DNA from 2 places in the Methylorubrum sp. POS3 genome. Region 2 is predicted to be linked to the other one. Evidence: riboswitches for the same ligand, from Rfam matches in the RefSeq annotation. Region 2 holds a riboswitch; the other holds the start of a gene.

Region 1 (5,556 bases), 1.3 Mb from region 2:
AGGCGCCGCCGCTATCCACGACGACTTCGACATCTAATTTTATCGGCTCCAAATAAAGCCGAGCCCAAATGACTAAGAGCGTCTAACAGAACGGGCACGGATCGGCTGGGCGTGCGTTGGCTGGGGTGGCTCGTCGGCTTCTGCCCGACGATCTCTGGCTTGAGATGGCCCCGCTTCTGCCACCGCCCCGGCCACGTCCGAAGGGCGGACGGCGCCCGATTGAGAACCGGGCGGCGCTGACCGGGATCCTGTTCGTGCTGCGCTCAGGTCTGCCCTGGGAGATGCTGCCCGCCGAGATGAGCTACGGATCCATGCTTGGCTCAATCGCTTCCGCCGCCTGCCGATCCGCTACGAGCGCCGCGCCGACAGCGACGAGGCCTCCACTAGTCTCGCGGCAAGCCTCATCACCCTCAACCAGATCAGGCGGTTCTATTAGACGCTCTTACTTCCGAGGGCGCGCATCTGGAGCAGGCAAGCGCGCTTCATCTGCCGATGCTCGGCCGACTCGCGCGAATGGTCTTCGGGGCACTGAAGCATTGCCTCGGCCAGATGCTTGGCCGGAACGCGGCAGATCGGAGGCGAGATGCCGCCAGCCAGCATGGACTGCCGCATGGCGTCAGCCATCTGCCACGAGGTGCGGGCGCCGAAGGCCGTCGGACGGCGTGTGAAAAGATCGGTGAGCCGATAGCCGAGCGGCGCGATCAGGGTCTCGTCGATCATGCGCTGAGCCCTCCGGCGAGCGGAAAGAGCGCTGAGGCGGTGTCTTGGACTGTGCCGACTTTCGCGCCGGCTCCGACCTCAGTTTACTCTTTTCTGTCCGAACAGTCGGAGGTGCTAAGTAGCCATTTCCCTAGGGGAAATTGGCTGGGGCGCCAGGATTCGAACCTAGCATAACCTCAGCAGAACGCATCAGCTAAGTTATTGCAATTGCAGGCGCCTTAGCTTCGTGTGCACACGCAGTGGATACGATCCTGCGCTCACTGCCAAGGGCACCCTCTCGCCATCCACAGGCGGCTGCAAGGCATCGCCCTCTTGCTCACTCAGGTCGCTCTGAAGCATGTTGAAAGTCGACAAGGCGCCACAAGCTGACGTTCGTCCCCACGCCGCAGCAGGTCCGGTCGTCAACGGTGAGCGGACCTGCTGCGGCGGACGACGATGCTCGCTCGGCAATCGCTAGAAGCGGCCGGCGAGCGTCAGGCGCACGGCGGTGGGCTCGACTGGGTGGAAGTGCCGGTCGGCGACACCCTCCGCCAGCTCGCCGGGCAGGCGAGACTGGTAGAAGTAGGTGATCTGGTCGGCCCGGGCATTCGTCAGGTTCAGGATGTCCAGCGACAGGCTCATCCCGTTCTCGAAATTGTAGCCGACGCGGCCGTTCAGCAGGGCGGTGGGCCGCGAGCGCAGCGTGTTGTCCTCGACCAGCGGGCGCGGGCCGAAGTAGCGGAAGCGCAGGGAGCCGAACCAGCCCAGCCCCTCGCCGAAGGTCACGCCGGCCGACGCGATGGTGGTCGGCGCGTCCGGCACGCGGCTGCCGGACGGGTCACGGTCGGCGAACCGGGCGTTGGTGACGGTGAGGTCGCCCTCCAAATGCAGCCAGGGGGTGAGCGCGTAGCGGTTCGTCCACTCGATGCCGAGGCGCCGGGTCGGCCGGCTCGGCTCGGTGGTGCCGGTATCGCCCTGGAACAGGTTCTCGGAGGCGAAGTCGAGCCGGAACAGCGCGACCGCAGTCTCCAGCCTGGCAATCGAGCGGTTGCGTATGCCGACCTCGTAGCCGGTCGAGGGCACCAGGAAGGGCGAGCGGGCGACGTTGAAGAGCGGGCTCGCCGGATCGACCGTGGCCGTCACGCCGCGCACGTCGTTCGAGTGGAAGCCGCCGCCGTAGTTCAGGTAGAGTTCCGTCTCGGCCCAGGGCCCGAGCACGAGGCCGAGCTTCGGGTTGACGATGCCGTCGCGGGCGCGCCCTGAATTGGCCGGCGTGTCGGAGCGGACGTCGGCGTAGTAGGCGTCGGCGCGAAAGCCGACGCTGGTGCGCAGCCAGTCGGTCCAGCGCAGGCGGTTCTCGTAGTAGAAGGCCGCGCTCGCCTCCACGACCCGGTCGTCGAGCACCGTGGAGCGGAACTGGCGGTTCTGGGTGTTGAAGAGCCCGACGCGCATGGAATCGGTGCGGGTCTGCACCCCGATCTCGTTCTCCATCGGCAACCCGGCGAGGTCACCCTGGAAGACGTGGGCAACCTCGCCGCCACCGAGCACCCGGTCGTCGAGCTGGCGGAACTGGTCGCCGTTGACGGGGTCGTTCAGGAAGTAGGTGAAGTCGTTGAACAGGTTCATCCGGTAGCGGATGACGTAGGCATTCGCGCGCGTGATGCCGGTCTCGTCCGTCTGGCTCCAGCGACCCGAGAGCGAGAAGCGGCCGGTATCGCCGCCATCCGTCGGGTTGAGGCTGCCGTAGCGGCCGATGATCCTGTCCGCGACCGCGCGCTCCGGGATCTGGTTGGTGGCGTTCCACCTCGCCCAGTAGGCCATGCCGGTGACCGAGAACCCGTCGGTGGCGGTGCCCTGGCTGTAGCGGATGACGCCGTTGAGCTTCCTCAAGCGATCGGGCACATCCCAGGGCCCGTCATAGGTCTGCGCCTCGCCGGCCACCAGAAGGTTGCCGGCGCCGAGCGGCGCGGTGGCGATGGAGAGCGCGCGCTTGTAGCCGAAGGAGCCGATCGAGGTGAGCGCGACGTTCTGCGCGACCGTGTCGAGGTAGTCGATCCGCACCGAGCCGGCAGAGGCGAAGTCGCCGTCGCGCACGAAGTACGGCCCCTTGTGGAACTCCACCGCGCCGACGAGTTCGGGGATCAGGAAGTTGAGGTCGGCGTAGCCCTGGCCGTGGGCGTGGGTGCGCATGTTGACCGGCATGCCGTCCACGAACAGGGCGATGTCGGTGCCGTGGTCGAGGTTGAAGCCGCGCAGGAAGAACTGGTTGGCCTTGCCCTCGCCGGAGTGCTGCGTGACGATGAGGCCCGGCACCTCCTCCAGCACCTCGCCGGGCCGGGTGATCGGACGGCTGTTGAGCTGCGCGCCCGAGATAATCCCGCCACTTGCTGCATCGACCGGACGGAGCGCGCCGCCGATGCCTGACACCCCACCGACGTAGCCGGCGCTGGCCGAGGCCGGACCGGCAGCAGCGGCAGTCGGCACGGCCACGGCGCTCACCGAGATCTCCGATAGCGTGACCTCGTCCGCGCGAGCGGCCTGCGCGCCGGCACAGGTCGGGGCGATACAGAGGGCGGCGGCCAGGGCGCTCGCCGCGAGGCCGCGCGGGACTGGCGGAGGCTGATGGTCGGACATCGGGGCCTCGGGGCAACGGCAGTGGCACGTCACCGCGAACGAGGCCGATGAGGGCACGCCGCAAACCGCGCGCCATCACCAACACCTGCCGACACACCCCGTCCGGCACGCTCCGCGTGTGACCACGATGGACGGCAGGTCTCCTGGCTCGCGGGTCGCTGCCCTCTCACCGTCTTCCCGGGCGAGGCGGCCCAGTGACATGGTGGCGGAGGTCTCACCGCTTACAGTTGCGGGGGCAGCCGCGGCATCGAGGCAGACCTTCGGCCCGCAAACCCTCACCGCGTTCCCGTTTAATCCCCGAGGGGAACCGTCGCGGATACGGTTAGCATGCCGACCTAATCCGACGTCAACGGACCGGCTCGGTATATCCGCCGCCTGTGCCCGGGACGCGACACTGGTCGGCCGTGGCGGCGATCCTACGACGCGATGACCTCGACTGCGTCCCGCGGCAGCACGCGCCACCAAGCATCCGGTGCATGGAAGGCGTCGTATGCAAACCTGAGCACGGTCTCGGGCTGCCGGTGAGAGGGGTCGAGGACACCGCGCTGCTCGTTGCGGGTCCAGAGCACCTCCCAGGGTACGTCGAACACCTTCCACTCCACGGCGAGCCCGTACCGACCGACGACCTCAAGCTCACCCTCGAACACGGCACGAGTCAGGTGAGTGTCGGCCATCACGACGCTGAAGCCCTGGGCTAGGGCGGCGTCGAGAGCGGCTACCTTCACGGCATGAAGGAGCCGGCGGGCGTGCGTGTCCCACCCCTGGCGGCGAACCTCCCAGTAAACCTGTCGATCCGGCGGCCAGAGGGCTTGCCGGAGGTCGTCGAGGGTCAGGTGGACCCATCCATCCAGCGGGTCGAACCGACGTGCGTAGGTCGTCTTGCCCGCCCCGGGGCAGCCGATCAGCCCGACCACGCGCTGACGGCGAGGATCAGGCATGGTCGGGGACAGCCTCGTCCTCGTCGGCCTTAGGATCGGTCTCGACGACCTCACCCCGGAGGTACCGGGCTTGTACCTCGGCCACGCGGCGTGCCGCTTGAGCGTGACGGCTCGACACTGGGCTGTCCGGGCGATGCTCGCCACCCCGCTTAACCGCGAGCAGATCTGGATCGCCCCAACGGTCAAGCAGGACTTGAAAGGCTTCGTACCGGGCAGCGTCGAAGGCGATCCGCTGGCCCATCATGTCCTTGTAGGGGTGGGCTGGGTGCAGGCCGACGCACGGCACCCAGCCCGCCGGGATCGGCGTCGTCGCGGCGTGCGTGCGCCCGCTCCGCAGGAGTTTCGGCAGGACGTGGGTGTGCGGGCCCTCGGGGCTCGTGCCGCCCGGTCCCGGGATCGGGGCGTAGACTTCGACCCGACCGATCCGAGCGAGAAACACACGATGCGGGCTCATGGCGACGAGTTGCCGACCGATGGGGTTCGCGTGATCGAACAGGGGTTGTCCGACACCTAACCGGAGGCAGGCGATGGCCTCTGGGTCGCTCGTGCGCACGCAGGCGTCGACCGCGAGCAGGTCGAGTCCGAGGTCAAACAAGATGGCATCCCGGTCCTGTTCGCGAGCGGCATCTCGGTCCGGGCCGAGTTCGATCACCACGCCGCGCTGGCTCATGGCGCAGGCGCCTTCCGGTAGGCACAGGGCGACGGCGTGGTTCCAGCCGGACGCGACCGAGGTCTCGTAGGCCACCGGGCGCAGGTCAGGACGGGCGGTCAGGGCGATGGCGCCGCGCTCGGTCGCCATGCCCAGGCGCTCGTCCGGTAGCCCCATCACCGCCTCGTCCGGGTCGCGCATGAACTCAGCGATGGCTCCGAAGCTGCCAAGGCTCCAGGCGGTGCCGGGGTCGGCCAGGGCTTCGCGCAGCAGGTCCGTGACTGCCTCAGCGTTTGACGATGACGCCATCGCTTTCCTCCTTCGTGTCCCCGGAACGCGCCCAGGGCAGGATGTACCGGGTTCCGTCCGCGGCCTCGCCCCGCTCGGCCGTCACGCCGAACACGCGGGCCAGCAAGGCATCCGTTAGGGCTTCTTCGGGTGAGGCGTCCGCGATGAGGCGACCGTCGAACAGCACGACGATACGGTCGCAGAACCGGGCCGCGAGCGCGAGGTCGTGCAGGACGGCGACCACGCCGGCACCATCGCGCGACGCCGCGCGTAGCAGCGCCATGGCGTCGAGCTGATGGGCGGGGTCGAGGGCCGTGATCGGTTCGTCGGCGAGGAGCCACTCGGCCT
Region 2 (5,556 bases):
GTCGGCGAGGGAGCCCATCAGCCAGAACACGATTTCCAGGGCCGCATAGGGATTGGGCGAGAGGTTGAGGGCGAGCGCCGTCAGCGCCCCGGCGAGGCTCGAGAGAGCGATCCCGGCCAGGATCAGTCCCAGCGTACCGCTGCCCCTGGCGGCGAGCGCCCCCAGAAGGGCGGCGGCGAGGGCGGCCCCGGCGACGCCGCCGAGGGGCAGGGCGAGGCTCATGGAAGCGGCGAGCCCGCTATAGAACACCAGCACGGCGCCGAGAGCGGCGGCCGAGGAGATGCCGAGGATGCCCGGATCGGCGAGCGGGTTGCGCAGGTAGCCCTGCATCGCCGCCCCCGTCAGGCCGAGGCTGAAGCCGACGAGCCCGCCGAGCAGGGCGCGCGGGATGCGCAACTCCCACAGCACCAGGGCGGGCAGGGTGGTGCGGCCGGCCGCGAGATCGGCGAGGGCGGCCGGCACGTCGAAGGGCGCGTAGCCGATGGCGACGGAGGCGAGCGTCAGGGCGAGCACGGCCAGCGCGAGGAGCAACATCACGAGGTGCCACCGATGCGGGACCGCGCGACGGGATGGTGGTGTCGTCGCGGATACGGTCATCGCCGGGCGGCCTCGGCGAGCCGCTCAACGACCTCGGCGATCTGGGGTCCGGGGCAGGTCCAGAGCCGGTTCGGGATCGCCACGACGCGGCCGCCGTGGGCGATGGCCCGAAAAACCGGATGGTGCGAGACGGTATCGGCGAGCGAGGGTGCCCCCGGCTCAGCCTCGTCCACCACGACGAGATCGGCACCCGACAGGGCCGCGGCTTCGAGCGGTACCTGCCCGAATCCGTCCCGGCCGATCTCGGCCGCGACGTTGGTAAGACCGGCGGCGCGGATCAGCGCGTCCCCGAGGCTGCCGGGCGCGACCGTGAAGGCGTTGGGCCGCATCACCAAGGTGCGCAACGGCCGGGGGGCCGGTTCGATCGCGGCGAGCCGGGCGTCGAGCGCCGCGATCAGGGCGGAGCCGCGCGCCTCCCGCCCGAGAGCGGCCGCCACGAGGCGGATCTGATCCCGGACCCCGTCGAGATCCGCCGGCACGCGAAGTTCGAGCACCGGGAAGCCCAGGCGCTTGAGCATGCCGACGGTGGTCCGGGTGGTGAAGGCGCCCGCGATGACGAGATCGGGCCTGAGGGCGACGATCTCCTCCGAAAGACCCCGCATCACCGGCAGCCCGGCAGCGGAGGCCGCCACCGTCGAACCGCGCGGATCACCGGCGAGATGGGTCACAGCCGCGATCTGGTCGCGGTCGGCCAGCCGCAGGACCAGTTCGTCCGCGCAGAGATTCATCGACACGACGCGCGCGGGCGCCGCCGCCGTCTCCTGCGGCGGCGGTAGAATGAGGAGCGCGAGGGCTCCGAGGACGCTTCGCAGCGGCATGGCGTGCGGGGATGTCAGAGTCAGAACGAGGTCAGCCGCACGCCGCCATAGACCGCGAGCACCGGTCCGAGAAAGCCGGTCGGGTTCTCGTAGCGCTGATCGAACAGGTTATCGATTCGCCCGAACACACTGACGGCCTCCGACACCTCGTAGCTCGCCGCGAGATTGACGATTGCGAAGCCGGGATTTCGGATTCGCGAGAAGGAGGCGTCGCGGGCTCCATCGACGAAGGATCCGAGCACGATCACCGTGCCGCTCACGGTCAGGCCCGGCATCGGCGTCCAGATCGCCGTCGCGCTGCCCTTATGGCGGGGGCGGCGCAGCAACTCCCGGCCCGCGACCTCGTCCTTCGACACCGTGTTGGTGTAGTCGATCCGGCCCGACAGCGTGTCGGTCAACTGTACCGCGAGGAAGGCCTCCGCCCCGTAAGTCTCGGCGCGGCCGATATTGACGTTGGTGAAGGTGAAATTGACCGGATCGAACGTCCCCTGGATCAGGTTGCGGAAATCGTTGGCGAAGTAGGTCGCCCCCGCGAGGATGCGCGCGCCGAAGGGCTGCTCGAAGCCGGCATCGTAGCCGAAGCTCTCCTCGGGCCGCAGGTTGGGATTGCCCACCTGCCCGAAGGCCGGGACGGTGACGAAGAGCTGGTTCAGGGTCGGCGCCTTGAAGCCGGTACCGACGCTGCCCTTCAGCCGCGTCGCGGTGCCGGGAAGAATGTAGCTCGGCGCCACGCGATAGGTCGTGGCGGGGCCGAACGCGTCGTTCGCGTCGTGGCGCAGATTGGCGACGAGAAACGCGCCGTCGAAGGGCGTCACCTGCACCTCGCCGTAGCCGGCGGTGTTGCCGTTGCGGGCCGTGATGACGCCGTTCGGGTTGTCGGTGACGAGGCGTTCCTCGTCGCGCTGGGCTCCGAACAGCACGAGATTGCCGGGGGAGAGGGCGTAGTCGCCGCGATACTCGGTGCGCAGTCGCTCTCCGAGCGCGTTCGAGTCGGCCGGCGTGGCGAGGGGATTGTAGATGTTCTGGAATTGCCGGTTGAAGAGATTCGAGTAGTTGACGGCGACCACGTTGTGGAACCCCGGCAACGGTGTCCATTCGGCCTCGTTGCGGGTGAAGATCTGCTGGACGTCCGCTTGGTTGCGAAACTCTCCGACGCCGAGTTGGGGGAACGGGCTGTAATCGTCGTTGCTGAACCGCAGCTTCGACTGGATGAACCGGGTGATCGAGTTCACCCGGACCGTGTCCGTGAACTGGTAGCCGAACCGCGCAGAGACGGTCTCGTTATCGTAGAAGTTCGGGTAGATCGGCTTGCCCGGTCGCACGAGGTCGGGCGGCGTCACCGGGGTCGCGGCGGCCCGCAGATGCGAGACCGAGACCGCGTAGTCGAACCCGCTCTCCGCGCCCGCAATTCGGCCGTACTGGTTGAAGGTGCCGAACGAGCCGCCTTCGACCTTGGCGACGATGCGGGCCGGCCCTTCGCCGCGTCGCGTCGTGAAGGAGATCACGCCGCCGATGGCGTCCGAACCGTAGAGACCGCTCTGAGGGCCGCGCAGCACTTCAATGCGCGAAAGGTCCTCGGTCAGGAGTTGGCCGAAATCGAACGAGCCGTTCGGATTCGAGGGATCGGTGGCGTCGATGCCGTCGATCAGCACTTTGGTGTGATTGGGATTCGCGCCGCGGATGAAGACCGAGGTCTGTCCGCCGGGGCCGCCGGTCTGCACGACGTTGAGGCCCGGCACCTGCTGTAGTGCGTCCGGAACGGTGCGGCGCTGCTGCTGTTCCAGTTGCGCCGCGGTCAACACGGTCACGCTCGACCCGACCTGGGCGGTCGGCGTCGGCACGCCGGTGGCCGAGACCGAGATTTCGTCGAGCGTGGCGGCGGCGCCCGCCGGAGCGTCGGCGAAGGGCCGCGCGGTCTGCTGGGCCAGGGCGGAGCCCCATGGGAGGATGGGCAGGGCGCAGGACAGGGCCAGCGCTCCCCAGAGCGCGGATCGGGAGGGATGGGGCACGGTGGAAAGGCCTCGGGCAACGGCAGTGGCACGTCACCGCGAACGAGGCCTCGGCACCCACGTCCCAACGGGATTCGTGGCGCCTCGACACACGCCAGGACACCCCGCCCGACGCGTTTCGCGTGTGACCACGACTGACGGCAGGTCTCCTGGCTCGCGGGTCACGGCCCTCTCACCGTCTTCCCGGGCGAGGCTGCCCAGTGACATGGTGGCGGAAGGCTCGCCGCTTACAGTTGCGGGGGCAGCCGCGGCATCGAGCGGAAGCTCTCACCGCGTTCCCTTTTGATCCCCGAGGGGAACCGTCACGCTATCGGTATTGGACGCAATCGCACGGAGTCAATCACGGTCGATCCGGGGCGCCACGAAGACGGCCACTGTACCATACCGGACACAGCGGCCCGATCGGCTCACCTGTTCACTCGGCCTTGGGCCGCGCGGGCCTAACCGCCCTGCAGGGTTTCGGCGAAATCGTCGGGTACCTCGCCGAACGCCTCCAGAATCACCACGCTCTCCAGCTCGCCGGTCTCGTCGTCGGCCACGATCCGCAGCGCAGCCGCTCCGGGGAGACGGCCGGCCACCGCCTGCGCCTTTTTCAAGGCGCCGCTCTCGGTGCCGACGACCTCCTTCGTGCCGGGCACCAATCGCTTCCGTTTCACTTCGAACGACTGGACGACATAGGTGGTCTTCATGGCCATGGTCGGCTCTCTCGCAATTTCGGGCACCCCGCGGCGACGGGGCGACGCCGTTCGGGGACCTCGCGTGCTCCGCTCTCCCACGGGCGGGCGACGAAAGCGATGGCCGCGACGGCGCCGCGAAGGAGCGCTATGTGACGCGGGTGCTGGCATTCGCGCGGTCGGGGCGGCCCCGTGTTCAACTTCAGATTCGAGCGGATGCGCAACAGCCTGCTGGCGCGGCTCGTCGCCCTCTGGATCGCGCTGCTCGCTTCGGCGGCGGCGACCGCCTACCTCCTGTTCGGCCTCTACACGCAATCGACCGCGGTTCAGATCTCCCAGGCCGAGATCGCCGTCGGGCGGGCCTGCCGCGAGATCATCGACCGCTACACGGTCTTCATCCGCAAGGGGGAGGCGGTTCCGGGAAGCGAGGATCTCGTCGGGATCGTGTCCCGGGCGCTCGGCGCCTCGCCCGGAATCGAGGGCGGCATCTGGAGCAGCGCAGCGGGCTCGATCGCCTACGCCTTTCCGAGCTACGAGGGCTCGGGCCCCAAGACCGATTTGCCGGAGGCGGAGCGCGGAGCGATCTCCGCCGTCAACGCCGAATCGCTGCATCTCGGCCGCTCGGTCGTGAATCAGCGGCTGAGCCGCACCCAGGCCCTGCTCGTTCAAGCCTGCCCGCTGCCCGGGCGCGAGGCGGGCCTGACCGCCTGGACGATGACGCGCGCCCACGTCAACGACGGGCCCGCCTATACCCGCTTCCTCGCCGCCCTCGGCTTCCTGAGCGTCGCGGTCATCGGCGCGGCCGCCTTCCTGGGGCGCTTCCTCTACGGGTATTCCCGCCGTATCGCCCGGCTCGAGGCGGCCCTCGCGGCACCGAGGCGCGAAGATGCCGATCTCGCGCATCTCGAGCGCACCGGCGAGCGCGAACTCGACCGCTTGGTCGATGCCCTCAACGCCGCCGGTCTGCGCCTGCGGGAGGCGCGCGAGCAGGCGGTCGCCGCCGAGCGCTTCGCCGTCCTCGGGCGCCTGAGCGCCGACATCGCCCACGAGATCCGCAACCCCATCGCCGCCATGCGGCTGAAGGCCGAGAATGCCCTGGCGACCGGCGATCCGCAGCGAGCGGAAATCGCCCTGCGCGCGATCCTCGGCCAGATCGGGCGAGTCGATGCCCTGGTGCGCGATCTGCTCCATCTCACCCAACCCCGCACGCTGTTGCGCGAGCCGACCGACCTGCGCCGCCTGCTGTCCGAGACCGCGCAGCTCCACGAGGATCAAGCGAGGGGCTGCGGCCTCCGCATCGTGGTCGAGACCGACGGCCTTCCCGGCGCGGAGCATCCGCATATCGACCGCCCCCAGGTCCAGCGGGGCCTCGACAACCTCCTTCTCAACGCGCTCCGGCACGGTCCCCCCGGCAGTGTGGTGACGCTCACCGGCCGTCGTATCCTCCGTGAGGGGGCC

Evidence for each region. Region 2 has a riboswitch for cobalamin ahead of OWC43_RS06615 (TonB-dependent receptor plug domain-containing protein). Riboswitches for the same ligand answer to the same signal wherever they lie in the genome.
Region 1: linked by a shared signal. The riboswitch ahead of OWC43_RS12630 (TonB-dependent receptor) and the one ahead of OWC43_RS06615 (TonB-dependent receptor plug domain-containing protein) in region 2 are both predicted to bind cobalamin.

The regions. Positions count from the first base shown of each region.
Region 1 covers NZ_JAPRBT010000001.1:2,702,737-2,708,292, forward strand. Annotated here, with positions in the region: gene OWC43_RS12615 (siderophore-interacting protein) at 1-37, shown strand, start outside; partial or broken gene OWC43_RS12620 (transposase) at 126-308, shown strand; gene OWC43_RS12625 (hypothetical protein) at 433-720, opposite strand; gene OWC43_RS12630 (TonB-dependent receptor) at 1,174-3,333, opposite strand; cobalamin riboswitch at 3,449-3,660, opposite strand; gene OWC43_RS12635 (AAA family ATPase) at 3,750-4,271, opposite strand; gene OWC43_RS12640 (DUF6925 family protein) at 4,264-5,229, opposite strand; gene OWC43_RS12645 (ABC transporter ATP-binding protein) at 5,207-5,556, opposite strand, start outside.
Region 2 covers NZ_JAPRBT010000001.1:1,393,828-1,399,383, forward strand. Annotated here, with positions in the region: gene OWC43_RS06605 (FecCD family ABC transporter permease) at 1-534, opposite strand, end outside; gene OWC43_RS06610 (ABC transporter substrate-binding protein) at 594-1,415, opposite strand; gene OWC43_RS06615 (TonB-dependent receptor plug domain-containing protein) at 1,436-3,424, opposite strand; cobalamin riboswitch at 3,546-3,743, opposite strand; gene OWC43_RS06620 (hypothetical protein) at 3,865-4,119, opposite strand; gene OWC43_RS06625 (sensor histidine kinase) at 4,291-5,556, shown strand, end outside.